DNA from 2 places in the Psychrobacillus sp. NPDC096623 genome. Region 2 is predicted to be linked to the other one. Evidence: a T-box and tRNA genes for the amino acid it is inferred to sense, from the RefSeq annotation. Region 2 holds a T-box; the other holds one or more tRNA genes.
What was found. The T-box of region 2 lies ahead of ileS (isoleucine--tRNA ligase). A T-box ahead of a tRNA ligase gene usually reads a tRNA of that ligase, here a tRNA-Ile.

Region 1 (14,865 bases), on a different contig from region 2:
GTAGGACGTCGCTGGGCTTGCAATAAATACATAAGTTACCCAGGAGGATTAGCTCAGCTGGGAGAGCATCTGCCTTACAAGCAGAGGGTCGGCGGTTCGAGCCCGTCATCCTCCACCATAATACTTTACTCCTGCCGGAGTAGCTCAACTGGTAGAGCAACTGACTTGTAATCAGTAGGTTGAGGGTTCAAGTCCTTTCTCCGGCACCATTTTTTAGAGCCATTAGCTCAGTTGGTAGAGCATCTGACTTTTAATCAGAGGGTCGTAGGTTCGAATCCTACATGGCTCATCACTTTTTAGAGTGAGTTATACATTGCGGGTGTGGCGGAACTGGCAGACGCACTAGACTTAGGATCTAGCGCCGCAAGGCGTGGGGGTTCGACTCCCTTCACCCGCACCATTGAATTTAATAACCGAGCGGAAGTAGTTCAGTGGTAGAACACCACCTTGCCAAGGTGGGGGTCGCGAGTTCGAACCTCGTCTTCCGCTCCAAAGATTCATCAAAGTGCCGGGGTGGCGGAACTGGCAGACGCACAGGACTTAAAATCCTGCGGTAGGTGACTACCGTACCGGTTCGATTCCGGTCCTCGGCACCACTTTTATGAAACATTGCGCTCGTAGCTCAATTGGATAGAGCACTTGACTACGAATCAAGAGGTTGCAGGTTCGAGTCCTGCCGAGCGCACCATATAACGGGAAGTAGCTCAGCTTGGTAGAGCACTTGGTTTGGGACCAAGGGGTCGCAGGTTCGAATCCTGTCTTCCCGACCAGTTATTAACTTTGGGGCCTTAGCTCAGCTGGGAGAGCGCCTGCCTTGCACGCAGGAGGTCAGCGGTTCGATCCCGCTAGGCTCCACCATTTACAAAGTTAGTTTAAAAATCTTGGCGGTGTAGCTCAGTTGGCTAGAGCACTCGGTTCATACCCGAAAGGTCGTGGGTTCGACTCCCTCTGCCGCCATCTTAAGGACCTTTAGCTCAGTTGGTTAGAGCAGACGGCTCATAACCGTCCGGTCGCAGGTTCGAGTCCTGCAAGGTCCACCAACAATATCTCGGAGGAATACCCAAGTTCGGCTGAAGGGATCGGTCTTGAAAACCGACAGGCGGGTCATACCGCGCGGGGGTTCGAATCCCTCTTCCTCCTCCATTTATTTTATTGTTTATAGTTGTAAAGTTATTATCGTCGCGGGGTGGAGCAGTGGTAGCTCGTCGGGCTCATAACCCGAAGGTCGCAGGTTCAAATCCTGTCCCCGCAACCAAATGGTCCCGTGGTGTAGCGGTTAACATGCCTGCCTGTCACGCAGGAGATCGCCGGTTCGATCCCGGTCGGGACCGCCATTTATTATATAGTATATATCTGAATGTAGTATTTATTTAGATATAAAGCTTAATACATATCAATTAAAGATTTAGCCTAATAATAAGCTTGATTTAAATTGAAGAGGCTCAGTAGCTCAGTCGGTAGAGCAAAGGACTGAAAATCCTTGTGTCGGCGGTTCGATTCCGTCCTGAGCCACCATAGTATTGCGGGTGTAGTTTAGTGGTAAAACCTCAGCCTTCCAAGCTGATGATGAGAGTTCGATTCTCTTCACCCGCTCCAAATAATGGGCCTATAGCTCAGCTGGTTAGAGCGCACGCCTGATAAGCGTGAGGTCGATGGTTCGAGTCCATTTAGGCCCACCATTATTCCGAAGTAGCTCAGTGGTAGAGCAATCGACTGTTAATCGATTGGTCGTAGGTTCGAGTCCTACCTTCGGAGCCATATATATGGGGAAGTACTCAAGTGGCTGAAGAGGCGCCCCTGCTAAGGGTGTAGGTCGGGCAACCGGCGCGAGGGTTCAAATCCCTCCTTCTCCGCCATATATAGGCCCCTTGGTCAAGCGGTTAAGACACCGCCCTTTCACGGCGGTAACACGGGTTCGAATCCCGTAGGGGTCATACTCAAAAAAAGGTAACCATTCATTGGTTATCTTTTTTTATTTAATAGAAAGAATAAAAGTTTCTTGTGTATAATGGGTTCATGGGACTTGAAGGAATGAATAATGCTACTGATTTCCGTTTTAGTTGAAGGAACAAAGACCAAGAGCGCCACCTCTCAAAGGGAAGACAATCAAATTTCGTAGCGTCCTGCCGCAACGATTGCATAACCCACAACCTGTGGCCTCAAAGCCTACGTGACAACGTCCTGTTGACCTCCGGCGAAGGCGGCACCTTTAATGAAGATCAATAAAGTGGGTAGTACTCAAGAATAAAATTAAGCATAGTTATAGTAGATATAGCGAAAACCATCTGTTGAATCATTAAAGCTATGCTTAAAAAAGGATGAAAAAGTTGATTTCTTTTACCTAGTCGAACTAAAAAGAAAGAGTAAGTGTTTGTTAAATAAAGAAGCGAGATAGCGAACGAAATTGCATCTTCGGGAGCTCCATCTATGTATGGGAAGCACCTTTTCTTTAGTTATACAGAAACGCACTAATCTGGTTCTAAGAGTTGTAGGAGGGCGACGGATAAACTAACGTAGGAAAATTACAGAAAAAAAAGGAGGCTGATTGTGACGTCTGTTACACCAGCCTCGCTTAAAAAATCATTCTAAGCAAAGCATCCGTCCAAAGCTCTTCGAAAACGCTAGAACCAGGTTTTGATCTATAAAGGACTAGGTGTCTTATTGCCCGGTTTTTCCTATGTTGAAATGCGTATAAGTTCTATCGGTTAGAGCATAGAAAGGAAACTAGGTTCGCATACATTATATAAACAAAAACAGATGAGCAGGGAAATAACCTCTCATCTGTTTTTATTTTAATGTTAAAGATAAAAGCCAATCAGTAAACCTATACCTAATAGAAATACAAAAATCGTATTTGTGAGTGCGGTGTCTTTCATGGCTGGTGCAACCTGAACTGGATTTTCTGTTTTTTTAAATAATTTAATAGCATGTATTGGTTTCTTCAAACTTAATAAGACTAATAAACTCCATGGAGTGATTATTTGTAAAAGTACTAAACCGATAATCCATAAATAAGAGATTGCAAAATAAGATGCAAGAATAGTGATAGCTTTGTCGCGACCAACTAAGATAGCCATAGTTTTTCGACCGCCTACAGTGTCTTCTACTAAATCGCGAATATTATTAGAAAGCATTATAGCTGCAACAAGTAGCGCACTTGGTACTGATAACAAAACAGCATCTATAGGCACTGAACCTACTTGAATATAAACTGCGATTAATACAATTAGCATTCCCATAAATAATCCACTAAATAGTTCTCCAAAAGGAGTACTTGAAATAGGATAAGGACCACCTGTGTAGAAATATCCAACTGCCATAGAAATAGCGCCTATTACTAATAATAACCAGGATGTTTCATAACAAATATATATTCCTAATATGGCAGCTATTATATATAATAATAGGGCTAGTTTCATAACAGTGTTAGGCTTAACACCATTACGCACAATAGCTCCACCGATACCAACCGATTCCTCGCTATCGAGACCTCGTACAAAATCATAATACTCATTAAACATATTTGTAGCGGCCTGTATAAGTAGGCAAGCTAATAACATAGCGATAAATAGTAGCCAGTCAATTTTAGCCTCGTATAGGGCAATCATTGTACCTAAAAACACAGGTGCAAATGAAGCAGTTAGGGTATGTGGTCTTGTTAATTTCCACCAAACGCGCCACCCTTTGTCTGCTTGAAATTCGTGTGACATAATTTTTCTCTCCTTTAAAAGAATCCAGTATCAATTTTAGCATATAATTATGGCTAAATGTGTGCTGAAATGTGTAGAAAGATGTATGATTAAGTGTAGAGTAAATAAATGAAGCTATAAAAAAGAGTAGTTATTAAACGGAGGTCATATTTATGCCGAAAACTACCGGTGTCATTAATACAAAATACCGTTTTTATACGGAAACTATAGAGGTCTCAAGATTGTCTGCTCAGGCATTCTTTGAAGCAGGGGACGAGTTATATAAAGGGAAACGTTATTTTTGGCAAAACAAAGAGAAAACGTTAACCTTAGTAGGATTGGGACATGCTCATACTATTACAAATAATTTAGAAGATAATAGATACAAGGATATTGAAAGAAAATGGAGGGAACTTTGCGAGTCATCATTAAAGGAGAAAGCAGATGTATCTCCAATTCTTTTTGGTGGATTTGCGTTTGATCCGAAAAATAAGGTTTCGTCGGAATGGGATACATTTCCTTCTGCATTCTTTGTTGTCTCTACGTTTCAGTTAGTTATTCAACACGATCAAGCATTTGTTAATATTCACTATATAACGGATGATGCTAAGAGCTCAGAAACGTTTGAACAGCTCCGTATAGAAAGAGATGCGTTAATACACACTGCTCAAGTAAAAGAGTTAAAGCAACATGCTAAACCTACCCTGATTAAACGAGAAGATCGATTGAAGGAAGAGTATTTACAAGCAGTAGAGGATGTAACGAAGAGAATAAGAAAAGATGAAGTACAAAAGGTAGTAATTGCTAGGTCACTAAAACTAACTTTTAACGATCATTTTTCTCCAGCCACAGCAATATACAATGCTTCAATGGAACAACCGGAAAGTTATTTGTTTGGTTTAGAGAAGGGTGAGAAAATCTTTGTTGGTGCAACACCAGAGCGCCTAGTAAAAGTGGAAAATAATAAAGCACAATCTGCTGGGCTTGCGGGTTCTATAAGACGAGGGAAGAATTCACTCGAGGATAAAGAGCTAGGAGACTCATTATTAACAGATTCCAAAAATTTAGGTGAGCATAAATATGTAGTAGAAATGATAAAGAAAGTATTTAAGCAATATTGTGAGGATATTAAAGTACCAACTAGACCGAAGCTGATGAAAATCAGAGATATACAGCATTTGTATTCTCCGATAGAAGGGAATCTAAAAAAGGATTCTTCGTTATTTGAGCTAGTACAGGCTTTACATCCAACTCCAGCATTAGGGGGGGAGCCTCGTCAGGATGCTATTGAGATTATTCGTGAATCTGAACAGATGAATCGTGGATATTATGCTGCACCTATTGGCTGGATAAATGCTGAAGGGGACGGCGAGTTTGCTGTTGGGATACGTTCTGCTTTAGTGGAAAATGAACATGCTTATTTATATGCAGGTGGGGGAATTGTTGCTGAATCATCCTCTTTAGAGGAATTTGAGGAGACACGAGTGAAATTCCGTCCAATGCTTCGAACACTTGGAGGAAATATGAATGACTAACATCGAGTATTTAACATCTTATGTAAATCACTTTGTAGAAACAATTAAACAGGCAGGTATTCAGGATGTAGTTATGTGCCCAGGTTCGAGGTCTACTCCGTTAGCCTATGCTTTTGCTAAAAGTGGGTGTTTTCAATTTTATCGTCAAATAGATGAACGCTCTGCTGGTTATTTTGCTCTTGGTATTGCAAAAGCAAAAAAAGCTCCTGTTGTACTTTTATGTACTTCTGGAACTGCTGCAGCAAATTTCTTTCCAGCTATAGTTGAAGCATTTTACGCTCGTGTACCTTTATTGGTCGTTACAGCTGATCGTCCTCATGAGCTACGCGAGGTTGGAGCGCCTCAAGCGATTGATCAATTGCATCTTTTCGGCAAGCATGTGAAATGGACAGTTGACTTTCCTATACCTGAAAAAGACGATGCAAATTTAGCTTTTGTAGAGCGCCATATTCTACGTGCGGTATCTACATCGAAAGCTTTTCCGATGGGACCTGTTCATATCAACGTACCATTCCGTGAGCCATTATTACTTGATATGGAGAAATCCTCGCCAACAGTAAATATGCATGCACCGGAAATAGGTAAACTAGTACCAAGTGAGGAATTTTTAGCATGGTATAATGACATTCTTCAAAATGAAACAAAAGGAATAATTATCGTAGGAGATTCCCTTCAAGCTACCGAAGGATTTTGGGAATTTGCAAAAATGGTACAGTGGCCAGTACTAGTAGATCCTCTATCAAATTTACGGACATCTATTCCTGTTGATTGTTTGGATTTATGTATAGATCAATACGATGCGATACTCAAAAATGATGCTTTTCAGAAAGTGGCAGCTCCAAACATTGTAATTCGTTTTGGTGCGCAACCAGTTTCTAAGCCGTTAATGCTTTATTTAAAGGCTCTTAAGCCCGAAATCTATATAGTTGTAGATGAAAGTCCTATTTACCGTGATTCTCTTCATATCGCCACTCATCATGTGCAAGTGGAGGCTCAATCATTATGGATAAAAACAGTTGAAAAGTCAGCTTCTACTTATTTGGATTCTTGGTCTAAAGCAAATAGAATTGCGACCAATCATGTAAACAGCTATATTCAAAAGGAAACAGATGAAGGTGCATTAGCAGGTGTGTTGTTTGACACTTTACCAGATAAGTCATTTTTATTTGCTAGTAGCAGTATGCCAATAAGAGATTTAGATACTTTTTTCAATAAAACCAATAAGAACATTCAGCTCTATGCAAATAGAGGTACTAATGGAATAGACGGGGTAGTTTCTACAGCACTTGGAACTCAAGCGGCATTAAACCGTCCCGGTTATTTATTAATTGGAGATTTAGCTTTTTTACATGATTTGAACGGTTTAATTGTTAGTAGATTCCATAGATGTGATATGACAATTATTGTTATGAATAATGATGGGGGAGGTATTTTCTCTTATTTACCTCAATCGACAGAAACCAATTACTTTGAGCATTTATTTGGTACTCCGACAGGGCTTGAGTTTTCCCATATAGCAGCTATGTATAATGCTCAGTACAACGCAGTTCACACGAAGGAAGATTTTAAAGAAGCCCTTGCCGGGGAGAAGTCGAAGGATATCCGTCTTATCGAGGTATTTACAAACAGACAAGTTAATACAGAGACGCATCGAAAGTTATGGGCTGATATATCGAAGGAGCTGGACTCGGTTTGGAAAGTATAACAGTTAATATCCGAGGTATTGATATCCATTTCAATAGATATAATAATGGAGCAGTGGATAAAATTGTGTTTTTACATGGATTTACGGGATCAACACATACTTGGGATGAAGTGATTTCGAATCTACCCAATACGTTTGATACCTTAAGCATCGATCTGATCGGTCATGGAGAAACTTCAAAGCCTATCAACCTTGCCCGTTATGCTGTAGAGGAGCAGATAGCAGATTTACATGCATTGTTTCAGAAGCTTCAGTGGAGAAACTTTTCGCTAGTTGGTTATTCGATGGGTGGCCGATTAGCTCTTGCTTATGCAAGCCAATATCCTGTAAAAAGACTCATCCTTGAAAGTAGTTCCCCAGGTCTTACTGATAAAGTAGAACGTTTAAATAGAAAACAATCAGATGAGCAGCTTGCTGATCGAATATTGGAGGATGGGCTCACATCATTTGTGGATTTTTGGGAGAGAATTCCATTATTCCAAAGTCAGCAGAAATTGTCACTGGAGAAAAAGGAGCTGATACGACAGGAGCGGCTAGCAGGGTCTGAAATAGGATTAGCTAATAGCCTGCGTGGATTTAGTACCGGTGTACAACCTTCCTATTGGGACAAGCTCGAAAAAATCGACATACCGACTTTTTTAATAACTGGTGAGCTAGATGAAAAATTTAGCATGCTTGCGAAAACGATGAAAAAGTATCTCCAGAATGTTGCTCATAAAGAAATTAACGCTGTAGGTCATGCAATTCATGTGGAAAATCCTGAATTGTTTGCTACAATAGTAGAGGATATTATTTTAAAGGAGGATGTAAGATGACTCGCGAATGGACAACACTACATACATATGAAGATATTAAGTATGAGTTTTATAACGGAATTGCTAAAGTAACGATTAACCGTCCCGAAGTGCGTAACGCATTTCGCCCTAAAACAGTAATGGAAATGATTGATGCATTTTCTCGTGCTCGTGACGATAAAAATGTTGGTGTCATTATTTTAACAGGAGAAGGTGAACACGCATTTTGTTCAGGCGGAGACCAAAAAGTGCGTGGACATGGTGGATATGTAGGAGAAGATGAAATCCCTCGCTTAAACGTACTAGACTTACAACGTCTGATCCGTGTGATTCCAAAACCAGTTGTTGCAATGGTAGCTGGTTATGCAATTGGTGGCGGACATGTTCTACATGTTGTTTGCGATTTAACAATTGCTGCTGAAAACGCGAGATTTGGACAAACTGGTCCTAAAGTTGGCTCGTTTGATGCTGGTTATGGTTCTGGTTATTTGGCACGTATTATCGGACATAAAAAAGCACGTGAAATTTGGTATTTATGCCGTCAATACGATGCTCAGCAAGCACTTGATATGGGCTTAGTCAATACGGTAGTTCCATACGCACAATTAGAGGATGAAACTGTTCAATGGTGTGAGGAAATGCTAGAAATGAGTCCAACTGCACTTCGCTTCTTAAAAGCTGCGATGAATGCAGATACGGATGGTTTAGCAGGGCTTCAACAATTAGCAGGTGATGCAACATTGCTTTATTACACAACCGATGAGGCAAAAGAAGGTCGAGATGCATTCAAAGAAAAACGTAAACCAGATTTTGGTCAATTCCCGCGTTTTCCGTGATTACTGAATGACGAGAGTAAAAAAGCTATCCTTATGGGATAGCTTTTTTACATAGAATATAGACATAAGTAAAATATATAATAAGACGAAAGAGCTTAACATAAAAGGAGTACAACATGTTTCCTAATTTACTATTAAAACGTGCCCATCTAACACCAGAGCGCATTGCTTTACGCTTTAAGGGAGAAGTATGGACATTTCAGCAACTTTATAAAGAAGCTAATGAATTTGCAGAGAGACTTCATGCGAAAGGAATTCAACCAGGTAGGAGAATAGCTATTTTATCAAGTTCTAATGCAGAACTAGTAATTGCCATACATGGTTGCCTTCAACTCGGCTGTGAATTAGTCATGTTAAATGAACGTTTAAGTGAAGTAGAGTTAAATTATCAGCTCCATGATAGTAATCCGGATGTTTTACTTGTAGATAATGATGAAAGAAAAATAAGCTATAGCCAAAGAATTTCTTTTTATGATGTTCATAGTCATGAGAGAAAAATTTATCCTTTAGAGAGCGATTGGTACAAAGAACGTACCATTTCCATCATGTACACATCAGGTACTACAGGAAGACCAAAAGGAGTTCGGCAATCGTTAGAAAATCATGTGATGAATGCAACTGGTTCAGCACTCCATTTAGGCATTCATCCGGATGATTGCTGGCTATGTATAGTACCATTGTTTCATATAAGTGGGTTTTCTATTCTTATGCGATCTGTGTTATATGGAATGACGGTAAGCCTCCATACTAAATTTGATCCAGAAAAAGTAGTCGATGAAATACTTGATGGATCAGCTACTAGAATGTCTTTAGTAGCTGTTATGCTTCAACGGATCGTATCGGTTCTAGAAAATAGAAATGAGTATTTTCCTGATTCCTTTCAGTCGATTTTAGTAGGTGGAGGTCCTGTTCCTTTAGCTTATTTAGAACGAGCGATTGAAAGAAATATACCAGTACTACAAACTTATGGAATGACGGAAACTTCCTCACAAACTACGACTTTATCGAGTGAGGATGCCATTCGTAAATTAGGATCAGCCGGTAAGCCACTTTTCTTTGCAGACGTTCGTATTGATGGAGAAGAGGAAATGGGAGAAATATGTATTAAAGGACCGCATGTGACAAAAGGATATATTGGAGCAGCTGAGACTAAAAAACCACTCACGGATGGTTGGCTTCACACAGGAGATATTGGTTATTTGGATGAGGACGGATATTTGTTCGTTGTTGATCGACGCTCAGACTTAATCATATCCGGTGGTGAAAATATTTATCCAGCAGAATTGGAGCAAGCACTAGTAAAACATCCAGCCGTTATTGAAGCGGGAGTTACAGGACGCCAGGATGATAAATGGGGACAGGTCCCAATAGCATTTATCGTAGTAAAAGAGCAAGTGACTATAGATGAGCTAAGAGCTTTTATGAAGACCCAGATTGCATCTTACAAGTTGCCAAAAGAATATCATTTTATAAATGAACTACCTCGTAACGGTGCAAATAAATTGGTAAGAAGAGAATTATTAAAGTTAATATAATAGCTTAAAAAGATAAGAAATTTTGAATTAGAAATACTATTATCCAGTGAAAGATGAAGTAAGTATATATTTTGTATCTTACTAGTGGTATAAAGAGCAATAGTAAATATTGAATAAATAAAGAAGTCAAATAGCGAACTAAATTGTATCTTCGTGAGCTTGCTCTATCAATAGGAGAGTATCAGTTGAAGCAGGGCGACGGAAAGATAAACGCCATAAGATTACCGAAAAAAAGATGCTTGTTGGTGGTGACGGACGTCACCAACCAACAAGCATCTTTAAAAATTCACTCGGTATTCGAAAACGATATATACAGGATTAATTATTAATTCAAAACAGTTCTCAATGTCTCAAGGTTTTTATTCATGAGTGTAAAATAGGTTTCTTTATTATTCATATCTTCCTTAGATAATACACCAAGGTTGTGTAGGACTAAGCTTTCCGCTCCAATTTCCTGTTGAATTACTTCCGTTAGTTTAGATGAAACATTTTGCTCAAATAAAATATAGTTTATATTTTTTTCTTTCGCCAAATCAATTAATTTAGTCAGTTCCTTTTGAGATGGTTCGTCTTGTGAATTTAGTCCAGCGATAGCTAATTGTTCCAATCCATAAGTGTTAGCTATGTAACCAAATGCAGCGTGAGAAACAAAAAATGTTTTACTTGTTGCTGAATGTGCCATTTCTTCAAAACCTGCATCTAATGTCTGAAGCTCTTTAATAAGCTCGTCATAGTTTTTTTCAAAAGTCGCTTGTTGCTCAGGTGAAATCTCCACTAAAGAGTCTTTAATAGAGAGGGCAAGACTTTGACTAATTTTAGGTGACATCCATATATGCGGATCTACATCACCATGATCATGTCCCTCATGATTTTCAAATGATTCATTCTTATGATCTTGAGATTCATCTGTATGCACGTCAGCTGGTTCTTCTAATTGATCTTCAGATACGGCATCCACTGTAGCGACCATCTTCACATGTTCTTCTTCCAATGTCTTCTTAGCATTGTCGACAAAACCTTCTAAGCCGAGTCCTATGTAAAAAAACAAATCTGCATCAGCAAGTGCCATCATATCCTTTTGTGTTGGCTCAAATGTATGTTCATTCGCTCCTGCAGGATAAATAGAAGAAACTCTCACAGAATCTCCACCTATGCGCTCAGCAAAATATTGTAGCGGATATACGGTTGTAAATATCTTTACTTGCTGTTCTTCATTTTCTGTGTTCACTTCATTTGCTTCCTTATTCCCACAGGCTGCAAGGAAAATTAATAGAAATAGCATGCTTGCAATAATAATTCGTTTCAATCAATTCACTCTCCTAAATAGTAACGATTACGCTTTAAAAAAGATAACTTCATTAGATTACAGGACTTTCAAATAAAATGCAAGAAAAAATAGCCTTTGAATTATTTTTTTTTCAAAGGCCATTCATCAGGAACGGGATCAATACCACCCTCATGAAAAGGATGGCATTTGGATATTCTTTTTACAGTCAAAAGACTCCCTTTCATCGCACCGTGTTTTTGAACTGCTTCAACTCCGTAATGGGAGCAGGTTGGGTAAAAGCGACAACTAGGTGGAGATAGTGGAGAGATATACTTTTGATAAAAACGAAAAATAGAGATAATAATATGTTTCATGAATTATTCAGCGTCCTTAGGTTTAGGATCAATTTTCGGGTATTTATCATTCATTGAAAGCTTGTATAAAAAGGTAATGCCAAAAATACTTAGTAATGCTGCTGCTCCTAAGATCCAAAATACCATTATTGTTCACTCCAGTTTAACTTATCGTTATGTTTATTGTATGAAAATTAGAGGTATATTAAAAGAGAAAGCAACTATATTTAAAGGGAGAGTGACAATTTTATGTCAGCAGCGTTAAATAAAGAGCTAAATAAACAAGTAGCAACATGGTCAGTTATGTATACTAAATTACATAATTTCCACTGGTATGTAAAGGGACCGTCATTTTTTACTTTACACGCCAAATTCGAAGAGTTATATAACGAAGCTACACTTAATATGGATGAAATTGCAGAGCGTTTATTAACTTTAGGTGGCCAACCTACTGCGACTTTAAAAGAACATTTAGAGCTTTCCGAAGTAAAAGAAGCTTCGAGTAAAGAGTCAGCCGATCAAATGGTACAAGCTGTAGTGGATGATTTTGATAAAATCATGAAATCTCTTAAAAAAGGGATGGACGAAGCTGCGAAAGATGAAGATGATATGACAGAGGATATTTTAAATGCTATTTATCAAAAAACGGAAAAACATCAGTGGATGTTGAATGCATTTTTAGGAGATACCAATTCTAATACTGCAAAAAAATAATTTTCGCTTTATAATAGCTTAAGTTTACTGATATAAAGCTTGGTATGAAGGAGGAATTTCTATGGATATTAACTCCATTATGTCTTCTAATTTACTTCAGTTACAGCAAACTGTGCAAATGAGCGTTTTACAAAATGCGATGAACATGGAAACTATTGCAGCAGTAGAAATGTTAGAAGGTATGCCTCAAGCAGCTGCTCCACATCCTTATAAAGGATCAGTTGTAGATATTCAAGCTTAAAAACATGTGCCACTGGCGCATGTTTTTTAGTTTTTAGCACAAACTTTTATAAAAGGATGTGTGAAAATGACCTTATACAAAGTGTATATCTCCGTAAAGAGTCAGCAAGTATACGCTTATCCCGATGAATCTCAATGGGAATTTGAAGTAACAGCTACCAGAAATGAAATCAAAGTATTTGAAAGACTCTTCTATCAACTGAAATCGGTGCAAAGTAGGAATTTTTTACGAGCACATGAACCAATGTCCGTGAAGCCATATCATGTGGATGGAGAAAATGATCAATACGATAGAAGATTGAAAAAAGTGTATGCATGGATTCATGAATTCACTTCGGAAGAGTCTAAACGTTTTATCGAACAGCTACCTTATTTTCAAAGAAGAATGGAGGTTCAATTATGAGTAAGAATTTAAATAGAAAAGGTAATGAAAATCCTGTAACGTATCGAAATGTTAGTTCTCTTCTAAATCAATCTCCGCAAAACAAGTCAAAGCAGAATATTGCACAGAATAGAGAAGAAGGTAATGAAGATTACAAACTGGGTCCTAACAAAGAATAGATACTCAAAGACTTAGCTCCTTTTTGAGCTAAGTCTTTTTGAATACATATGCTAAAATTAAGAAAAAACGAAGGAGATTCAGATATGATTTCTTTCCAGGATTTAAATGGTTATCAAGTACAGCTATCCTTTCAACATGGAAGCTTTTCAATTGCATCTGAGCATGTACTTATATTAGCAAAACATAAAGGCAAATGGCTACTGACAAAGAATCCTACTAGAGGATTGGAGTTTCCAGGTGGTAAGGTAGAGGACGGGGAAACATTAATTGAAGCAGCCATTCGGGAAACAAAAGAAGAAACGAATGTAGATATAGTGGAGTTAGAGTGGTTTGCAGAGTATCTGGTCCTGGATAATAACCCTTTTTGTAAAACTGTTTATATAGCTGAAGTTGGGTATATTAATAAAGAACAGACAAGCTTTGAGACAGAAGGAGCGATCTGGTTATCCAAAGAAGAACTTTCTCATAGTGATAATTTAAGCTTCCATATGAAAGACGATGGGATGAAAGCAATTTTAAAGAAGGTGAATGAAATTGATGGAAAATGGAACGATTGAAAGGGTTCGGAATTACCCTTCACCAAATCCTCATATTGTATTGAAAGAAATTACATATTGGTCTTGTGGTCTTCGAGTTAAAGGAATGTTAGCTTCACCAAAAGTGGCCGGAAGCTACGAAGGGATTTTATATTGCCGAGGTGGTATGCAAAGCATTGGTATGGTTCGACCCGCACGAATTGCACAAATTGCCTCTGAAGGCTTTATCGTATTTGCACCATATTACCGAGGCAACCGTGGTGGTGAGGGAAGAGATGAATTTGCGGGAGAGGACCGCTGGGATGCTATATACGGGGTAGACATATTAAAGCAATATTGCATACCAGAGCGGATTCACTTATTTGCATTTTCACGCGGTGGAATTATGGCATTATGGGTTGCAATACTACGCAATGATATTACTTCATTAGTTACATGGGCTGGCGTTTCCGATATTTACTTAACGTATGAGGAAAGATTAGACATGCGTAAGATGATGAAACGAGTAATTGGTGGTACCCCAACTAAATACCCTTTAGGATACGAACAGCGAGATGTATTACCTCGACTAGAGGAAATGAAGGTATCGATGCTTATAATACATGGTGATCAAGATAAAAATGTCTCTTTTGAGCATGCAAAGGTTTTAGAGCAGGCATTAATAGGGAATAGTATACCAGTTGAAACCTGGTACTATTCAGATTTCACTCATTTTTTTCCGAGCAAAATAAATAGACGTGTAGTGAAAGATGCATGTCACTGGATGAAAAGTCAGAGAGGGGTTTAATAATGGGTAATGTAGTAGTAACAACAGAAGCAATGAGTGTTGAAGGAAAATCTTCGTTTCCTATAGATACTAGTTTTTGGGAGGATTTGTGGGATCAATATACAAATGAATTCCAAGAGGTAGTCATCCATTGTTGGAGTGAGGAACTAGACGTGTTAGAAGAGTTAAACTCTCGAGCAGTTTCTGTTCAAACAGAGGGATTGATGAAAGTGGTTACTATTAATCTAACGGATGAAAATAGGCTCTATTTTAGAAATTATTCTGTTGATCCAAAGGGGGGCTTAAAGTGGTTTACGATGTTCTTCCAAGAAG
Region 2 (17,636 bases):
CCAGCCGTTAAATGGTGTATTTTTTCCTTTGGATACAAAAGCTTCTTTATCAATTTTTTGTTCTTTCTCTAAATCTAATAAAACCAAATCGGCTGGTGCTCCTACTTCGAGCTTTCCGAACTCAAACCCAAATACTTGCGCTGGTTTGATAGTTAGATAATCCAAAAGTTGTTTAAGTGTCCAGTGACCAGTTTTTACAAAGTGAGTATATAATAGTGGGAATGCTGTTTCTAATCCGACAATTCCGAACGGTGCTTTTTCAAATCCAAATGACTTCTCTTCCTCTGTGTGAGGAGCGTGATCGGTTGCTATAAAATCTAGCGTTCCGTCTTCTAATCCCTCGCGCAGTGCCATCATATCCTCTTTAGCTCTAAGTGGAGGATTCATCTTCCAAGCTGCATCATTGGAAGGAATATCGTCCTCACAAAGTAATAGATGATGCGGACTTACTTCTGCTGTCACATGGATACCTGCTTTTTTTGCGTCTCTTATTATCCGAACTGACTCTTTTGTACTTACATGACATACATGATAATGAGCTCCTGCTGCTTCTGCGAGTAAAATGTCCCTCGCAATATGTACTGATTCAGAAACAGATGGTATACCTTTTAATCCAAGCTCGTTACTGCGTTTTCCTTTATGCATAACACCACCGTATATAAGCGTATTATCTTCACAATGAGCGATAATTGGGATATTAAGTTTCGCTGCTTCCTCCATTGCTTCAAGCATTGTTCCAGCAGCTTGAACACCGACACCGTCATCTGTTAATGCAAAAGCTCCAAGTTTTTTTAAAGCCTCGATATCTGTTCTTTCTTTACCTGCTTGTCGAATGGTAATCGAACCATATGGTAAGACACGAACAAGTGCATTTTTTTCAACTAAATCTAAAACATGTGAGAAATTTTCTTCTGTATCAGGTACTGGTCTCGTATTTGGCATTGCGCAAATGGTTGTATAACCACCTTTTGCTGCAGCTCTCGTACCAGTTTCAATCGTTTCCTTCTGTTCTCCACCTGGTTCACGTAAATGAACATGAACATCGATGAAGCCTGCTGAAAGTAAAAGACCATTGCCATCTATTTGTTGAGCATTATCTGATGTAATTTCAGCTCCAATTGCTGCAATTCTACCATCCTGAACTAAAACTGCAGTCGCCTCTAATTCTCCTTCATTGCTAACTATTTGAACGTTTTGAATAATTTTTGTCATGTTATTCTCTCCCTTTCAAAATCATCTCAATGACAGCCATGCGGACATTTACACCATTTTCCATTTGCTTAAAAATCCTCGAACGATTACATTCCACTAGTTCACTGGCTATTTCCACACCTCTGTTAAATGGAGCTGGATGCATGATTATGGCAGATTCTTTCATTTTTTGTTCTCGTTCTATTGTTAAACCATACATTTGATGATACTGTTCTTTAGCAAATGGGTTCTTACCGTCATGTCTTTCGTGCTGGACTCGAAGCATCATAAGAACATCACTATCTTCTATTACTTCATCAAATTCATGAAATGCTTCGAACTCACCTTTCCATTCACTTGGACATACAAATTGGACTTTTGCACCTAATCTTGCGAATGCATCCGCATTAGATCTTGCCACACGGCTATGGTTTATATCTCCTACAATCGTAATCTTCTTATCCTGTAATGTGCCAAATTCTTGCCAAATTGTATAAATATCGAGAAGACTTTGCGTCGGATGGTTTCCTGTACCGTCTCCTCCGTTGATTATTGCAGGTTTAACTTTTCCAACTAGTTCTTCAAAATAATTATTTTGTTCATGCCTGATTACCAATGCGTCTAATCCAATGGATTCAAGAACCCTTACTGTGTCATAAAGTGTTTCACCTTTTAATGTGCTAGAGAAGCCAGCTTCGAAAGGCAGTACTTCTAAATTAAGCTTTCTTTCAGCCATTTCAAAGCTCATCTTCGTTCGAGTGCTTGGCTCAAAAAACAGATTCGATACCGTATATTTATTCTTCAGTGCGGAGGTGTTACCATCACGAAATGCTTGTGCTTGGTTTAATATTTCATGTATTTGATCTATCGATAGGTCTTTCATTGATACTAAATTTTTCATGAATATCCACCTTTTTTATAAAGTAAAACCTCCTCGAAAAATCTCGAGAAGGTTCGTTTTTGCATAGACAAGTAGAAGGGTCATGTTCCATGCCCCAACTTGCTACCGAACCTTTTGCTGACTCACTGTTCAGCTTCTTAAAAGGTCTATTATTTAATTTGTTGTAAATCTGTACTTTCTGCTTGCTTCCTACCAGGTAGGATAAGATTTAATATAACCCCGATAATTGCTGCTAAAGCCATACCTTCAATGCTTAGCGCTTCTGTAACGATGAACTTTGCTCCTCCGATTCCTATTACTAGGATTACAGAAGCAATAACTAAATTACGACTATTGCCGAAATCCACTTTTGCATCCACTAACATTCGCAGCCCACTTGCAGCGATGATCCCAAATAATAGGATAGATACGCCACCCAAAACTGCCGTCGGTATTGTAGAAATGACTGCCATTGCTTTTCCGAAGAATGATAGGAGGATAGCCACTACAGCTGCTCCTAAAATCACGTATACACTATAAACACGAGTGATGGCTAGTACACCAATATTTTCACCATATGTCGTTTTTGGTGGGCCACCTAAAAGTGCACTGACAAAGGTTCCTAAACCATCACCTAGTAATGATCTATGTAGCCCTGGTTCTTTTATATAATCTCTATCTACAACTTTGCCAAGTACAAGCTGATGCCCAATATGCTCGGAAATAGTTACAATAACAATTGGAACCATCACTAGCAGAATATTAGTTGTTATGACAAACTCATAATGCACTCCAGGGATTAAAAAGTCAGGTAAAGCGAATATTTTTGCTTCTTTTATTGGGGCAAAGTCGACTATCCCGATGATGATGGAATATATGTAACCAACCACTAATCCAACTAATATTGGCATTGTACTAATAATATTTTTGAAATACACTGTACAGATTATCGCAGTAAACAATGTAACTAATGCAGCTGAGAAATGCAGGAAGCTATATTCCTTTAAGCCTGTTTCTGCATTTGTTATATTCATCGCCATATCAACTGCTACACCAGAAAGTCCCAATCCAATGACCATGATAACCGGGCCAACGACGATGGCTGGTAATAGTTTCATAATCCATTGATAACCACTTTTCCAAATTACAAGAGATACTATCCCATAAACTAGTCCCACGAAAACCGCACCGATCATCGCATTGCCAGGATTGATTGCTTGTCCAGATTCATCTAATCCATTTACTGCAATAATTATTGGTGCGATGAATGCGAAAGATGAACCTAAATATGCTGGAACTTGGAATTTAGTTACTAGTAAGAATATTATTGTTGCAATCCCACTTGTTAACAATGCAATGGCAGGACTTAAACCTACTAGTTGCGGTACTAATATTGTCGATCCGAACATTGCAAACATATGTTGAAAACTTAAGGTGATGAGTTGTCCACCAGAAGGCTTGTCATTTACATCTAATACGGCTTTTGACATGTAGTATTCCTACCTTTAAATAAGATTTTTTATTCGAATATGGTTACTGCGTCTATTTCGTCTGTTTCTGTTACCTTTACAACGATTCTTTCGTTGCTCGACGTAGGTATGTTTTTCCCTACATAATCTGCTCGAATTGGTAGCTCACGGTGCCCTCTATCGATTAAAACTGCTAGCTGAATTTGAGATGGTCTTCCTAAATCCATGACTGCATCCATAGCTGCTCGAACTGTTCGTCCTGTATACAGAACATCATCCACCAGAATTACTTTTTTATCCTTCACATCATGTGTTATATCAACTTGCTGTACTAATGGCTCAGCTGTGTCATTCAGTAAGGTTAAATCATCTCGATATAGCGTTATATCTAGTTCACCCGTTTTGATTGGCTTGCCTTCGATACGTTCAATCCTATCTGCTAGACGCTTTGCTAAAAAAGCTCCTCTAGTTTTAATCCCTACTAGAATACACTCCTCAATCCCTTTGTTGCGCTCAATAATTTCATGTGCAATTCTTGTAAGTGCCCGATTAATCGCTTGCTCATCTAGAATATTTGCTTTTTCCCCCATCAATTTCCATCCCCTCTGAACAAAATAAAAAACCTTCTAAGCTTTGAGAGCCTAGAAGGTTGTATATGCGTAATAAATTAGAGTGATTCCTAAAAATCCGCAGATTGATAGTGAGTCACGTTCACATGTACCTTCTCAGCCTCTCTGGACTGTTATTAAAGGTGAAGCTATATAATTTTTATTATTTCTTTCATTAGTATAGAGTACTATTCCTCATTAATCAATGATTGATTTCTTAAATCTTGTATTAAGTTAGTGAAATCTTCAGGAAGTGGATATGAGAACTCCAAGTATTCCCCTGTTTTAGGGTGATTAAAACCTAATAATCCTGCGTGTAAAACTTGTCCGTCAAAACTAATCGTTTTTTTCGGGCCGTACTTCGGATCTCCAGCAAGTGGATAACCGATATATTTCATATGCACACGAATTTGGTGCGTACGTCCTGTTTCTAATTGGCATTCAACTAACGAAAATTTATCAAATCTTTCAATTACACGGAAATGTGTAACCGCATGCTTGCCGTTATCCACTACAGCCATGTTTTGTCTTTCTTTTTTATCACGAGCAATAGGAGCATCAATGGTCCCTTTATCATGCGCAATACGACCATGCACAATTGCAGTGTATTTACGAGTAACTGTTTTCTTTACTAACTGATCCACTAAAGAAACATGCGCTACGTCATTTTTAGCAACCATGAGTAAACCTGTCGTATCTTTATCAATACGATGGACAATCCCTGGACGCATTACGCCATTAATGCCTGACAAATCTTTAATCTGATACATAAGTCCATTAACAAGTGTTCCAGTGGTATGTCCTGGTGCAGGGTGAACAACCATTCCACGAGGTTTATAGACAACTACTACATCCCCATCTTCATAGATGATCTCTAAATTCAAGTTCTCTGCAACAATATCAAGGGGTACAGCGTCTGGAGGTGTAACAACAATAACATCTCCTGCTTTTACTTTGTAACTTGTTTTGGCTGTTTCACCATTCACTGTTACAAATCCATCTTTTATAAAATTTTGGATCTGTGTACGTGACCAATCTGACTCAAAAGATGCAATTGCTTTATCAATACGCTCTTTCGCTTGTTCATTTTCAATAATAAATGTTAAATCTTCCATTACTTCACCTTTTTCTTTTCAGCTCGTTCTTCTTGAAATACGAATACTATTATAATTACAACACCAACAGTAAGTGCAGCATCCGCCACATTAAAGATAGGAAAATCATAATTGATAATAGGTAATAAAATATCGACGAAATCTACTACTTCGCCTCTCCAAAGTCGGTCAATAAAGTTCCCTATTGCTCCACCAAGTAGCGTCATTAAACCAATTTGAAATAATGGTTTACCTTTTGCTTCTTTATGAAAATAGTAAAGAATTCCAATGATGACGATGACTGTAACAATTGTAAAGAATCCTATTTTTCCTTGTAAAATGCCCCAGGCTGCTCCTCTATTTCTATGAGAAAGTAACGCTAAGTATGGGTCCCACATAATAATTCGTTCACCAAGTGCCATATTTTTAACGACAAGCCATTTTGTCCATTGATCTAACGCAATGACAAAAGCCGCCAGTCCATAAAATTTCCACACATTATTTCCCCCACATAACAAATTCTTTTCAGTAAAATTGAACACTCTCCACCTAGTTTAACACAGAACCCCACCATTCGTAAAAGAGACAGGTATGAGATATCAGAAATACTATAGATTTCCGTTTCGAGCGGACGCTTTCCGTGGGGTAAGCGATGAACCATCACCGCCCCTGCGGGTACGTTGTGATGTTTCACCTTTCTCACTCATCCCACTGGAGTCGCCGCTCTCCACTTCAATCAAAATTATGAGTATAACTCTAAATAAAGTTTTGGCAAATTTTACTGCTAATGCAAAAGAATTGGGTAAAGTTATGTAAGGAAAATAAGCATTTATATATTCTTATACTAACTTTTGTGGTTGAAAGAAGTTGGTGAGTCTATTATTGAAGCTTTTATAAAAAATCACAGAACTAATAAAATGAGAATTTGATCTTAACCTTCATCTTATATTGCTTTAACATAAGTATTTATTTAATCTTCCTATTGAGACTACATATCCGATTGATTGGAGTGCGAAGCGAGGAGGCTGAGGCAACGCCCACGGAAAGCGTTCGCCTGAAACGGAAATCATCAGCCTCATTTTTTTACCAATATCTAATATTCTTATCCTTGACTGAAAAAAATGTGATCCAACTAGAAGTCGGATCACATTTTCTATACTTATTTATAATGTCACTACAACATCTGCGCAACGTGCACATAAAGTTGGGTGTGCTTCGCTCGTTCCAACTGTTTCGGAAATTGTCCAGCAACGCTCACATTTTTCACCGTCTGCTTTTTCTACTACAACTGATGCACATTCTAATGCCAAGCTGTTTGCAGGCGCTTCAGATGGAGCACCACCTAATTCAAACTTAGAAACGATGAACAATTGAGCAAAGTCAATCGCATCCGTATCAAACAATGCTTTATAATCATCATTTACATATAAAGCTACTTTTGCTTCTAATGATTTACCAATTGTTTTTGCATTACGTGCTTCTTCTAATGCTTTTAGTACATCATCACGTAATTCCATAATTTTATCCCACTTAGCTGCTAATTCTTTGAATTCCGGATAATCTACTGCTTCAGGCATATCTGTTAATTGTACACTTTCCGCCGTTTCATGTGCTAAATGAGCCCAAAGCTCATCTGTTGTATGTGGCAGAATAGGCGTTAGTAATTTTAATAATGCTAAAAGTGTATCATACATAACTGTTTGCATAGCACGACGATCTGGGTGATCTTCCCCATAAATATAGACTACATCTTTTGCGATATCTAAGTAGAATGAACTTAGCTCACTTGAAACAAAATTATTAACTGTATGATATACACTTGCAAAATCATAGCGATCGTATGCAGCTCTTACAGTAGTAATTACCTCTTGAAGTTTCATGTACATATATTGATCCACTTCACGAAGATCTTTAAATTCCACACGATTATTAACAGGGTGGAAATCGCTAATATTACCATGTAAGAATCGGAATGTATTACGGATTTTACGATAAACCTCGGATACTTGTTTAAAGATTGCATCAGAAACACGTACATCCGCAGTATAATCAACAGAAGCTACCCATAAACGTACAATATCTGCTCCTAACTGATTCATTACCTTAGAAGGAACAATAACGTTACCTAAAGATTTACTCATTTTACGGCCATTTCCATCCAATGTGAAACCATGGCTTAACAAACCTTTATAAGGAGCGTGGCCATGCATTGCAGTACTTGTGATTAATGAAGAGTTAAACCAACCACGATACTGATCCGATCCCTCTAGGTATAGGTCAGCTGGGAATACCAAATCATCACGTTCTTCTAGAACACCATGATGAGATGAGCCCGAATCAAACCAAACATCCATAATATCTGTTTCTTTCGTAAAGATACCGTTCGGGCTACCGATATGTGTAAATCCTTCTGGCAGTAATTCCTTCGCTTCTCTTTCAAACCATACATTGGAACCGTGCTCACGGAATAATTTAGAAACATGAGAAATTGTCTCTTCTGTCAGAATAGGTTCTCCATCTTCCCCATAAAATACTGGAATTGGAACACCCCATACACGTTGGCGTGAAATACACCAGTCTCCACGGTCACGAATCATGTTAAATAGACGAGTCTCTCCCCAAGCAGGAGTGAAATTTGTATCACGAATTGCTTGAAGTAATTCATCTCTGAATGCCTCAATGGAAGCAAACCATTGTGCAGTAGCACGATAAATAACTGGTTTTTTCGTACGCCAGTCATGTGGATATGAATGTGTAAAGAATGTAAGTTTTTCAAGTGCACCTGCAGCCTCTAACGCTTCAGTAATTGCTTTGTTAGCTGTGTCATAAAATAACCCTTCAAACCCAGGTGCTTCATCTGTCATTACACCGCGGTCATCAACTGGACAAAGAACATCTAATCCGTAAGCTTTCCCTACGTAAAAGTCATCTTCCCCGTGACCAGGAGCTGTATGAACACATCCAGTACCAGACTCAGTAGTTACGTGCTCCCCTAAGATGATTAAAGAATCACGATCGTATAATGGATGTTTGGCAACTAAACGATCCATTTGCTTACCTTCTAGCGTACGCTCTACTGTATATTCTTCCCAGCCTAATTCTTCGGCTACAGATTTTACAAGATCTAATGCGACCACATACTTATTGCCTTTCGTTTGAACTACTGCATACTCAACTTTTGGGTGTAAAGAAATAGCTAGGTTTGCAGGAATTGTCCAAGGAGTTGTAGTCCAAATGATAAATTTCGTACCTTCTTCAAGTACACCTTTACCTTCTGTCACATCAAAGCTTACATAAATAGATGGTGATTTTTTATCTTGATATTCAATTTCGGCTTCTGCTAATGCAGATTCACTTGAAGGTGACCAATATACTGGCTTCAACCCTTTATAAATATATCCTTTTTTAGCCATAGCCCCGAACACTTCAATTTGGCGTGATTCAAACTCCGGAGTTAATGTAACATATGGATTTTCCCAGTCACCACGAACACCTAAGCGTTTAAATTGAGAGCGTTGATTGTCAATTTGTTGGTATGCATATTCTTCACAAAGCTTTCTAAACTCGGCTAAAGACATTTCTTTACGTTTTACACCTTTATTCGTTAGTGCTTGCTCGATAGGAAGACCATGAGTATCCCAGCCTGGAACATAAGGTGCATGATAGCCAGTCATCGATTTGTGACGGACAATCATATCCTTTAGAACTTTATTTAATGCATGACCCATGTGAAGATCGCCGTTTGCATACGGTGGTCCATCATGTAACACAAAAAACGGTCGACCTTTTGTATGATCCTGTACTTTTTTATAAATGTCCTGCTCTGCCCATTTTGCTTGGATTTCTAATTCTTTCACTGGTAAATTTCCACGCATAGGGAAATCAGTTTTTGGCATTAATAACGTATCTTTGTATTCCATCTTATAACCTCCTATTTATTAAAAGCATTCATTCTTTGAAAACAAAAAAACCCCTCATCCCAAAAAGGGACGAGAAGTTATGCTCGCGGTACCACCCTACTTGCGATTTTCTTTCAAAATCGCCGCTTAGAATGCCGTAACGGGACATTAACCGAAGACACCTACTAGAAGTTCAGTGTCTTTGCTCCAAAGTGATATTCTAAAAAAGTTTCTCATCCTGAGCTCTCACCGCCCTCAAGTCGCTTTATCGGAATCAAATTTAGACGTCTTTTTCTACGCATATTATATGATATGAAATTATTATAGGTAAAGTATGGTGATGAGTCAAGAAATGTTAATCTTCTGTTGCAGAAATACGCTTGATTGCTTCCGTATCTACATCATACTCCATTAAATGATTCCAGTCATCAGTGTTGATCAAGTCAAGCTGAGCTTCAATTAACATTTTAAAACGATTTCGGAAAACCTTCGATTGTTTTTTCAAGTCCTCGATTTCCAATGCAATTTTTCTAGCTTTTGTTAGTGCTTCATTGACTATTCGATCGGCATTTTTCTCTGCCTCTTTCACAATAAGCTTTGCTTCTTTTTGTGAATTGCGACGAACTTCTTCTGCTGCTTCTTGTGCAACAACAATTGACTTATGTAATGTCTCTTCAATCGAAGTAAAATGACCAACCTTTTCGCTAGAAGTTTTAAGCTTTGTTTCTAATTCCTTCTTTTCTTTCATTAAAATTTCAAGGTCTTTCATTATTTGGTCAAGGAATTCATTTACTTCGTCTTCATTGTAACCTCTAAATCCTTTACCAAATTCCTTGTTATGTATATCAAGTGGTGTTAGTGGCATTTTAACATCTCCTTCACTTTACGATTCTTATATTCTTTCTACTATTATACATTTCTAAAGAGCCGATTACATCTAAATTTGAAATATTCTTATTAAAATCAGCTTTTTAGTTCTAACCTACCTATTTGTAGTCGGATTTTATCTTTTTTTGTTCTTCCTTCAATCATTAGTAATTTTACTCTACCAAGTCCTCTTATTGAGAGTAAATCTAGTTCTTGTAACTCAAGGGATACTTGATTCTTTTCAGACCAGTTAACTTTGACCTTACCACTTTGAATGAGGGTGGCTGATTTTTGACGAGAAATATTAAAGATGGAGGCAATCACCGTATCTAATCGTAGGGAGCTAACCGTTAAAGTTTCGGATATCCATTCTTCTTGTTGCGTAAAATAATCGATTGGATTTTCTATTTCATTTATTTGAACCTTCACTTTCCCAATGGATGTGAAATTAGCACGGACATAATCCATTACCTCTTCAGCAACAACAAATTGGATAGCACCATCCTGAACGCGAATATCACCAAATTTACTCCGATCAATCCCTAGTGACATCATCGAACCAAGAACATCCTTATGCTTTAACGTTACAAATTTAGTAGGATAATGGACTTCCACTACTCTCATGGAGAAATCATTATTCGATGGAGTATAATACGATGGAAACAGAAGAACTCTTTTCCTCTCTGCATCCTCTAGGGTACCTTCAGCCTTAGAACTAATATCCTCATGCTGCCTACGAATTGAGTCTACGATAAATTGCTGTCTAGGATCAAGAAAATCCGTTAGTTTAGGAGCATATCGATCCTCTACATCCCTCAGAATACTCACAATCTGTTCAATAAAAGGCTGCTCTTCTTTTCTAAAATGTTGCAATACATTCTCCATGATAAAATTCCCTTTCAACTATAGTAAAAAACCCCACGGAAGTGAGGTTAGATAATTGTATAAGCTAAATAATATATACCGTTCATTGCAAGTCTAAGTACAAATATTGCCACAATAGGTGAGATATCAATCATACCTAGTGGAGGAATAATCTTTCTAAATGGTTGTAAGTATGGTTCACAAATTCTTGATAGAAACCTACCAAAACTCGAATGTTGAATGCTCGGTACCCATGACATTAAAATATAAGCAATTAATGCATATGTATAAATTTGAACACCCAAACTTAATAATGATAAAACGAATGCCATAATTTTTTTACTCCTCTGTTAATCTAGGTCGTTATAGTAATAATCCGATATTGCACCATCAACTTCTACTGAATCTGGAGCACATAGGAATATATCCGTACCTATTCTTTGTATATCTCCGCCTAAAGCGTACACGGTTCCACTTAAAAAGTCGATAATACGGATTCCCTGCTCTTTATCAATGCGTTGCAGATTGACAATTACAGCTTTTTTGCCTTTTAAGTGTTCCGATATATCTTGTGCTTCTGCATACACTCTTGGCTCTATCAAAATTACTTTTGATGACTTTTGAACGTTTTGAATACTTACGAGATTAGGTGAATTTATTTCCTTAGGAATCGTATTGAATTTGCGTTCTTTAGGTGCTGTTTTAACTGATTGCTGTTTTATATTATCTACCGGCTTTTGTTGTTGAGGTCTTGACTGCTGCGTTTCTGATGTTTCCTCATCTTCTTCCAAGTAGAAGAAATTTTTCATCCAGTTTTTCATGCTCACTCAATTGCCTCCTTCTCTTTTCCTACCAATGCTGTTCCGATTCTTATAAATGTAGCACCTTCTTCTATCGCTATTTCAAAATCTCCAGACATTCCCATGGAAAGTTCTGTACACGGTGCGTTAGCTATTTGTTTTGCTGCAATTTTACTTTGAAGTTGTTTCAATCTACGAAAAACATCACGAATGGTGGCTTCATCCTCCGTATTGGGGGCCATTGTCATTAAACCAACAATACGAATACGTTCATGGTTTTTAAGTTGATCTATGAATGCTTCGACTTCATCGATAGCAAGACCATGTTTTGATTCTTCCTGTGAGACATTTACTTGCACAAAGCAATCCTTTGTAAAAGTAGCTCTTTTTTCAATTTCATCCGCTAAGCTCATCCGGTCCAATGAATGAAGGAATTGAATATCGTTAATAACCGATTTAACTTTTCTAGTTTGTAATGTACCTATGTAATGCCACTTTACATCATTAGAAATGGCATCTAATTTTTTTTTAAACCCTTCTGGTCTATTTTCTCCAAAGTGTAAAATACCAGTCTCAATTACTTCATTAGTTCGATTAACCGAAACTTCTTTCGTAACGGCAATCAATGTAACATCTTCTAATTTTCTATTTGCACGTTCGCTAGCTTTTTGAATACGTTGTGAAATATGTTCTAAATTTTGTTGTACGTTTGTCATTCGAAACCCAACTTTTCATCATTTGTTTTGTTTATTGTATCAATGAAAAGCCGTTTTATCAATGATGAACATTGGAAGTCTATGTTTTTGTTACAATTATAACATCTTTTCCAATTATCGCTATATTTTGTACGGCTATTTTCCTCGTGTCTCTTTTTTTGTTGAAAAAAGATGGGTAAGCTCCATTTTCTTCCACTAAAAAGGAAATAATGTATCCCGTGTCTTTATCGATTTCCGCATCCACAATATATCCTAATAATTGCCCACTTTTCGCTTCTATCACTTCTTTTTGCTGTGCATCTGAAAATTTCATCATAGTCCCCCTTTATACATTATATGAATGAAAATGAAAAAAACGCTTTTTTCTAGAAAGAAAAAAGCGTTTTTATAACCTTAGGGATTTAATTGACTTTGAATAGTTGATAAAGCACTCTTTTCTAATCGCGAAATCTGTGCTTGTGATAACCCTAAATCCATTGCAATTTCAGTTTGTGTAGCTCCATAGTAAATTCTTTTCGTTAGTATTTTCTTTTGCCTTGTATCTAGCTTTTGAAAACTTTCTTTCACAGTAAAATAAGTGACCCATTGATCTTCAGATACATCATTATCGCATAATTGGTCCATCATATATATAGCGTCCCCACCGTCACTGAATATTGGCTCTTGTAACGATACAGGATCCTGAATAGCATCTAAAGCAATCAATATATCCTCCACTGGTATATCTAGCTCTTTAGATAGGTCATCCAATGTAGGCTCTTGTAAATGCTCGTTGATAAACTGTTCCTTCGCTTTCATAGCTTTATATGCAATATCTCTTAACGATCTTGATACTCTCACTGAGTGGTGATCACGTAAATGTCTTTTTATTTCTCCAATTATCATCGGAACTGCATACGTAGAAAAACGGACGTTATGCTTTAGATCGAAATTCTCAATTGACTTGATTAGCCCAATGCAACCAACTTGAAACAAATCATCTGCTTGCTCTCCGCGATATGCAAATCTTTGAACTAGGCTTAAAACTAACCTTAAATTACACATAACTAGTTCATCTTTAACAGAGTCTTCACCAGCTTGTAATCGAATAAACAAATCTTTCATTTCTTCATGCTTAAGTAAAGGAAGCTTAGATGTATCAATGCCGCATAATTCAACTTTTGTTCTCGTCATAGATCTTCCTCCGGACTTTTTAATTGTTCTAAGTCAGTTTGTCCGGGAAAGAAAAGATTATTCTTTTCGATTCTATCCAATTTCAACCATTAGGCAATTGGTTCGTTTAATAGCTCCTTTAAATCTAAAATGATTTTCTTTTCTAAGCGAGAAATATATGATTGCGAAATACCTAGATGATCGGCTACTTCCTTTTGTGTCATTTCTTCTTTACCATTCAACCCAAATCGACATTGCATAATATACTTTTCTCTATTACCTAGAAGATTTATCGCTTCAAATACATGTTGACGCTCCAGCTTTTTTTCCACATCTTCAATGATTAAATCTTCGCTCGTTCCTAATATATCTGAAAGCAATAGTTCATTCCCATCAGAATCTGAATTTAAAGGTTCATCAAAAGAGACTTCAGACTTCATCCGATTAGTTTTTCGTAGGTGCATTAAAATTTCGTTCTCTATACATCTAGAAGCATAAGTTGCAAGCTTAATACCTTTTTCAAGATTAAATGTCTCTACAGCCTTGATAAGCCCGATAGAACCTATACTGATAAGATCCTCTATATTCGTGTTTGTTTGATCAAATCTTCTCGCAATATAGACAACCAACCTTAAATTTCGTTCGATTAATACATCTCTAGCATGTTCATCGCCGTCCATAAATGCCAGCAGCATTTCTCGCTCTTCTTCTCTCGATAATGGCTTTGGCAAAGATTCATTGCCACCTATATAATGTACACTTTTTCGCCTAAAAGAAAGAACCCAATAGTAAATCTTACGCATCCATTTCATCAGCATTACCCTACACTCCTTTTCTTCAAATGAAAATATGAGGAACTATGCAATATTCCATCTGCTTCATGTGGAAACTTTTCTTTTGCTCTCGTCATTACAATATAACCTTTAGGTAAAGCCTGATCGCCAATTATCCATTGGTCATACTTAATACCAACAACCCAAGTTTTGTGTTTGTGAATCGTAGCAAGTGGGATTAATCGAACCTTAGTTGCATATTCTTTAGGAATCTTATCTAGTCCGGTCATTCCATCAAACTCCCAATCCCTAATTGCTTCAAATAGCGCTGGTGGCAAAACTTCTTGCAGCATTTCTGCAGCCACAAAGTGGACAGGATCATTTGATAACGGTTCCGTACACACATTTCCAGAGTCTATAAAAAGAGTTAGTTCCTTAGAAACGCCAAATAGCGTAATATTCGATGGATACAAAAGCTCCCTTTCTGATTGAGCGATATTCAAATGAAGTACATGCTTGGCCAAAAAATATAAACCGCCAGTTGCGATTAAAGCAAAGTTGATGATCATAAACAAGTTACTACTATTGACGTATAAAGGAGCAATAGCTGTTAGCAAACCGCCAGCAAAAACACTAGCTAGCAATGTTAAAATAATTGCTTTTATTATTTGTGAACGTTTTTTCCAAAAAGCAATAAGAATCATTGCAAAAAAAGACAAAAATACAGTACTCATAGAATGAGAGAAAACAACTGTGATTACTCCTGCAGTTAGAGCAGAAAGGAATAAATACCTTTTCTGATTTTCAATCCATCCAATTTTATTGGCAAATGCCAAAACGGTATAGTTGAAAAAAGTATTGGTTACAATCATTACTTCCGCGTACATAATTTCCCTCCTTTTGACTAAAGCTTAGCATCAAAAGTATAAGAAATTTGTCAAAAGAACGTTCAAAAACATTCTTTTTTTACGACATAATACTAATGGTAAGAAAAACCGGGTAAAAAATATGCCCGATTCTTTAAAAACAAAAAATCTAGATATGCATTGTTTTCCGCTCCAGTCGGACGCTTTCCGTAGGCAGTAATCTCTAAACATTTTTATACTTTCTTTCAAAAAAAAAACAACCACCGAAGTGATTGCTTTTGTATTTCTATTAGTTTCTGCGTTGACGATTTCTTAAGAATGTTGGGATGTCTAATGCATCCTCTGTCTGGTTATGAGATACATGGCGATCTTGTTGAGGAGCCTGTTGTTGCGGCACTTCTTCTTTACGTTGTTCTCGGATAGGTGCTGCTGTTGGTTGTGGTGCTCTGTTTCCACCGAACCCAGTGCTTCGTGGTTGTTTTTGATTAATAAGCTCTTCATTGAATCCAGTTGCAATTACCGTTACAACTATTTCATCCTTCAAGTTATCGTTAATAACCGAACCGAAAATCATGTTCACTTCTTCATCTGATGCAGAGGCAACGATATCGGCTGCTTCCTGAACTTCAAATAGACTTAAGTTAGAACCACCAGTAATATTCATCAAGACACCTGTTGCACCATCGATTGATGTTTCAAGCAATGGACTTGAAATAGCTTTTTTGGCAGCTTCTGCAGCACGATTTTCTCCGGCAGAAATACCAATACCCATAAGTGCCGCGCCTTTATTGGACATGATTGTTTTTACATCTGCAAAGTCAAGATTGATAAGACCAGGTACAGCGATCAAATCTGAAATACCTTGAACCCCTTGGCGTAACACATTATCTGCTTCTCTGAATGCTTCTATCATCGGCGTGTTTTTATCTACTATTTCCAACAAACGGTCATTTGGAATGACGATTAAAGTGTCTACTGACTCTTTCATCATTCCAATTCCGCCTACTGCTTGTGTAGAACGTTTGCGACCTTCGAAAGTAAATGGACGTGTTACAACACCTACTGTTAATGACCCTAAATCACGTGCAATCTGAGCAATGACTGGTGCTGCGCCAGTTCCAGTTCCGCCACCCATACCCGCTGTGACAAAGACCATATCTGCTCCTCTTAGTGCTTCCTCGATCAATTCTTTACTTTCTTCTGCAGCTTTTTTCCCTACTTCAGGGTTTGCACCCGCACCCAGTCCGCGAGTTAGTTTTCCGCCAATTTGCAGCCTTACTTCTGCTTTTGACATATTAAGAGCTTGGGCATCTGTATTAACCGCAATGAAATCTACTCCTTGAACACCATGTTCAATCATACGATTTACAGCGTTATTACCGCCCCCACCTACTCCAATAACTTTAATGATCGCTAATTGATCTTCATTTGTTTCAAATTCTAACATGCTATTGCCTCCTATGCTCTCTCCGCTATGATAAAGGGTTTGTTATTCAAAAAACTTGTCAAAAAATCTCTTTGCTTTTGTCATTGCACTATCTTTGTGTTCATTAGTCGTTTGAGCAGTTTGTTTTTGTTTTTTAGATGTCGCAACCGCTTCATTTGGAACCGAATGCGCTAACGCATGGCTAGTACCAATTTTACCATAGAAAAGGTCTTCTTTATAGGCATATCTTATAAGACCAACTGCGGTCGTATATTGTGGCTCTCGAACTCCAATATAATCTGGAGTATATAATCTTACTCTTGTTTGAAGAATATGTCTTGCCAGCTGTCCTAAGCCTTCAAGTTTAGAAACCCCACCAGTAATGACCACTCCTCCTGGTAAGTCCTGTAAACCAAGTCGATAGAATTCTTCCAGAACCAGTTCAAATAGTTCTTCAAGTCGAACCCCTATGATTTCTGCAATATATCGCTGAGAGTATTGTTCTTTCATATCTGCACCTATTACAGGTACTTCAAATAATTCATCATCGGAAGCATCATCATAGAACGCATGTCCATATTTTAATTTAATCATTTCAGCTTGTTCAGTTGGTGTTTTCAATACAATCGATAAATCTTTTGTAATATGATCTCCACCTACTGGAATTACTGAAGTATTTATTAAGTGACCTTCATTGAAAATGGCAATTGTCGTGGATCCTCCGCCTATATCAATATAGGCTGTTCCATGATTCTTTTCATCCTCTGTTAATGCAAAATAACCGCCTGCTAAAGGCTGTAGATAAATCTCTCTTATTTGGAGACCAGCTCGTTCCACACATCTTAACACGTTATGTAAAATTGTTTTGGATGTAGTCATCATAATACCGTCTAGTTCCAAACGGGTGCCGATCATTCCACGCGGATCTTTAATTTCCTCTAAATGATCAACGATGAATTGTTTAGTTGCTATGTTAATAAGCTCTCTCTCAGGAGGAATAGACATCACTTGTGCAGACTCAATAACGCGCT

Region 1: it has a tRNA-Ile gene. The T-box ahead of ileS (isoleucine--tRNA ligase) is inferred to sense a tRNA for this amino acid. The anticodon was not compared.

The regions. Positions count from the first base shown of each region.
Region 1 covers NZ_JBIWER010000003.1:490,430-505,294, reverse strand. Annotated here, with positions in the region: partial or broken rRNA gene rrf (5S ribosomal RNA) at 1-17, shown strand, start outside; tRNA gene ACIQX2_RS12050 (tRNA-Val) at 43-118, shown strand; tRNA gene ACIQX2_RS12045 (tRNA-Thr) at 134-209, shown strand; tRNA gene ACIQX2_RS12040 (tRNA-Lys) at 217-289, shown strand; tRNA gene ACIQX2_RS12035 (tRNA-Leu) at 316-400, shown strand; tRNA gene ACIQX2_RS12030 (tRNA-Gly) at 418-492, shown strand; tRNA gene ACIQX2_RS12025 (tRNA-Leu) at 508-596, shown strand; tRNA gene ACIQX2_RS12020 (tRNA-Arg) at 612-688, shown strand; tRNA gene ACIQX2_RS12015 (tRNA-Pro) at 694-770, shown strand; tRNA gene ACIQX2_RS12010 (tRNA-Ala) at 783-858, shown strand; tRNA gene ACIQX2_RS12005 (tRNA-Met) at 884-957, shown strand; tRNA gene ACIQX2_RS12000 (tRNA-Ile) at 964-1,040, shown strand; tRNA gene ACIQX2_RS11995 (tRNA-Ser) at 1,051-1,143, shown strand; tRNA gene ACIQX2_RS11990 (tRNA-Met) at 1,181-1,255, shown strand; tRNA gene ACIQX2_RS11985 (tRNA-Asp) at 1,259-1,334, shown strand; tRNA gene ACIQX2_RS11980 (tRNA-Phe) at 1,440-1,515, shown strand; tRNA gene ACIQX2_RS11975 (tRNA-Gly) at 1,523-1,596, shown strand; tRNA gene ACIQX2_RS11970 (tRNA-Ile) at 1,603-1,679, shown strand; tRNA gene ACIQX2_RS11965 (tRNA-Asn) at 1,684-1,758, shown strand; tRNA gene ACIQX2_RS11960 (tRNA-Ser) at 1,766-1,856, shown strand; tRNA gene ACIQX2_RS11955 (tRNA-Glu) at 1,863-1,934, shown strand; gene ACIQX2_RS11950 (1,4-dihydroxy-2-naphthoate polyprenyltransferase) at 2,799-3,710, opposite strand; gene ACIQX2_RS11945 (isochorismate synthase) at 3,863-5,224, shown strand; gene menD (2-succinyl-5-enolpyruvyl-6-hydroxy-3-cyclohexene-1-carboxylic-acid synthase) at 5,217-6,929, shown strand; gene menH (2-succinyl-6-hydroxy-2,4-cyclohexadiene-1-carboxylate synthase) at 6,917-7,744, shown strand; gene menB (1,4-dihydroxy-2-naphthoyl-CoA synthase) at 7,741-8,559, shown strand; gene ACIQX2_RS11925 (o-succinylbenzoate--CoA ligase) at 8,676-10,094, shown strand; gene ACIQX2_RS11920 (metal ABC transporter solute-binding protein, Zn/Mn family) at 10,420-11,400, opposite strand; gene yidD (membrane protein insertion efficiency factor YidD) at 11,502-11,735, opposite strand; gene ACIQX2_RS11910 (hypothetical protein) at 11,739-11,861, opposite strand; gene ACIQX2_RS11905 (Dps family protein) at 11,964-12,428, shown strand; gene ACIQX2_RS11900 (YjfB family protein) at 12,490-12,669, shown strand; gene ACIQX2_RS11895 (transposase) at 12,736-13,071, shown strand; gene ACIQX2_RS11890 (hypothetical protein) at 13,068-13,229, shown strand; gene ACIQX2_RS11885 (NUDIX domain-containing protein) at 13,314-13,787, shown strand; gene ACIQX2_RS11880 (alpha/beta hydrolase family protein) at 13,768-14,553, shown strand; gene ACIQX2_RS11875 (hypothetical protein) at 14,556-14,865, shown strand, end outside.
Region 2 covers NZ_JBIWER010000001.1:212,239-229,874, forward strand. Annotated here, with positions in the region: gene ACIQX2_RS01070 (dihydroorotase) at 1-1,212, opposite strand, end outside; gene ACIQX2_RS01075 (aspartate carbamoyltransferase catalytic subunit) at 1,214-2,092, opposite strand; gene ACIQX2_RS01080 (uracil-xanthine permease family protein) at 2,242-3,561, opposite strand; gene pyrR (bifunctional pyr operon transcriptional regulator/uracil phosphoribosyltransferase PyrR) at 3,591-4,130, opposite strand; gene ACIQX2_RS01090 (RluA family pseudouridine synthase) at 4,337-5,263, opposite strand; gene lspA (signal peptidase II) at 5,263-5,739, opposite strand; gene ileS (isoleucine--tRNA ligase) at 6,406-9,162, opposite strand; T-box leader at 9,225-9,447, opposite strand; gene ACIQX2_RS01105 (DivIVA domain-containing protein) at 9,497-10,006, opposite strand; gene ACIQX2_RS01110 (YlmH family RNA-binding protein) at 10,105-10,893, opposite strand; gene ACIQX2_RS01115 (YggT family protein) at 10,941-11,204, opposite strand; gene ACIQX2_RS01120 (cell division protein SepF) at 11,223-11,699, opposite strand; gene ACIQX2_RS01125 (YggS family pyridoxal phosphate-dependent enzyme) at 11,696-12,388, opposite strand; gene ACIQX2_RS01130 (YlmC/YmxH family sporulation protein) at 12,468-12,701, opposite strand; gene sigG (RNA polymerase sporulation sigma factor SigG) at 12,782-13,561, opposite strand; gene sigE (RNA polymerase sporulation sigma factor SigE) at 13,651-14,358, opposite strand; gene ACIQX2_RS01145 (sigma-E processing peptidase SpoIIGA) at 14,358-15,200, opposite strand; gene ftsZ (cell division protein FtsZ) at 15,469-16,626, opposite strand; gene ftsA (cell division protein FtsA) at 16,669-17,636, opposite strand, start outside.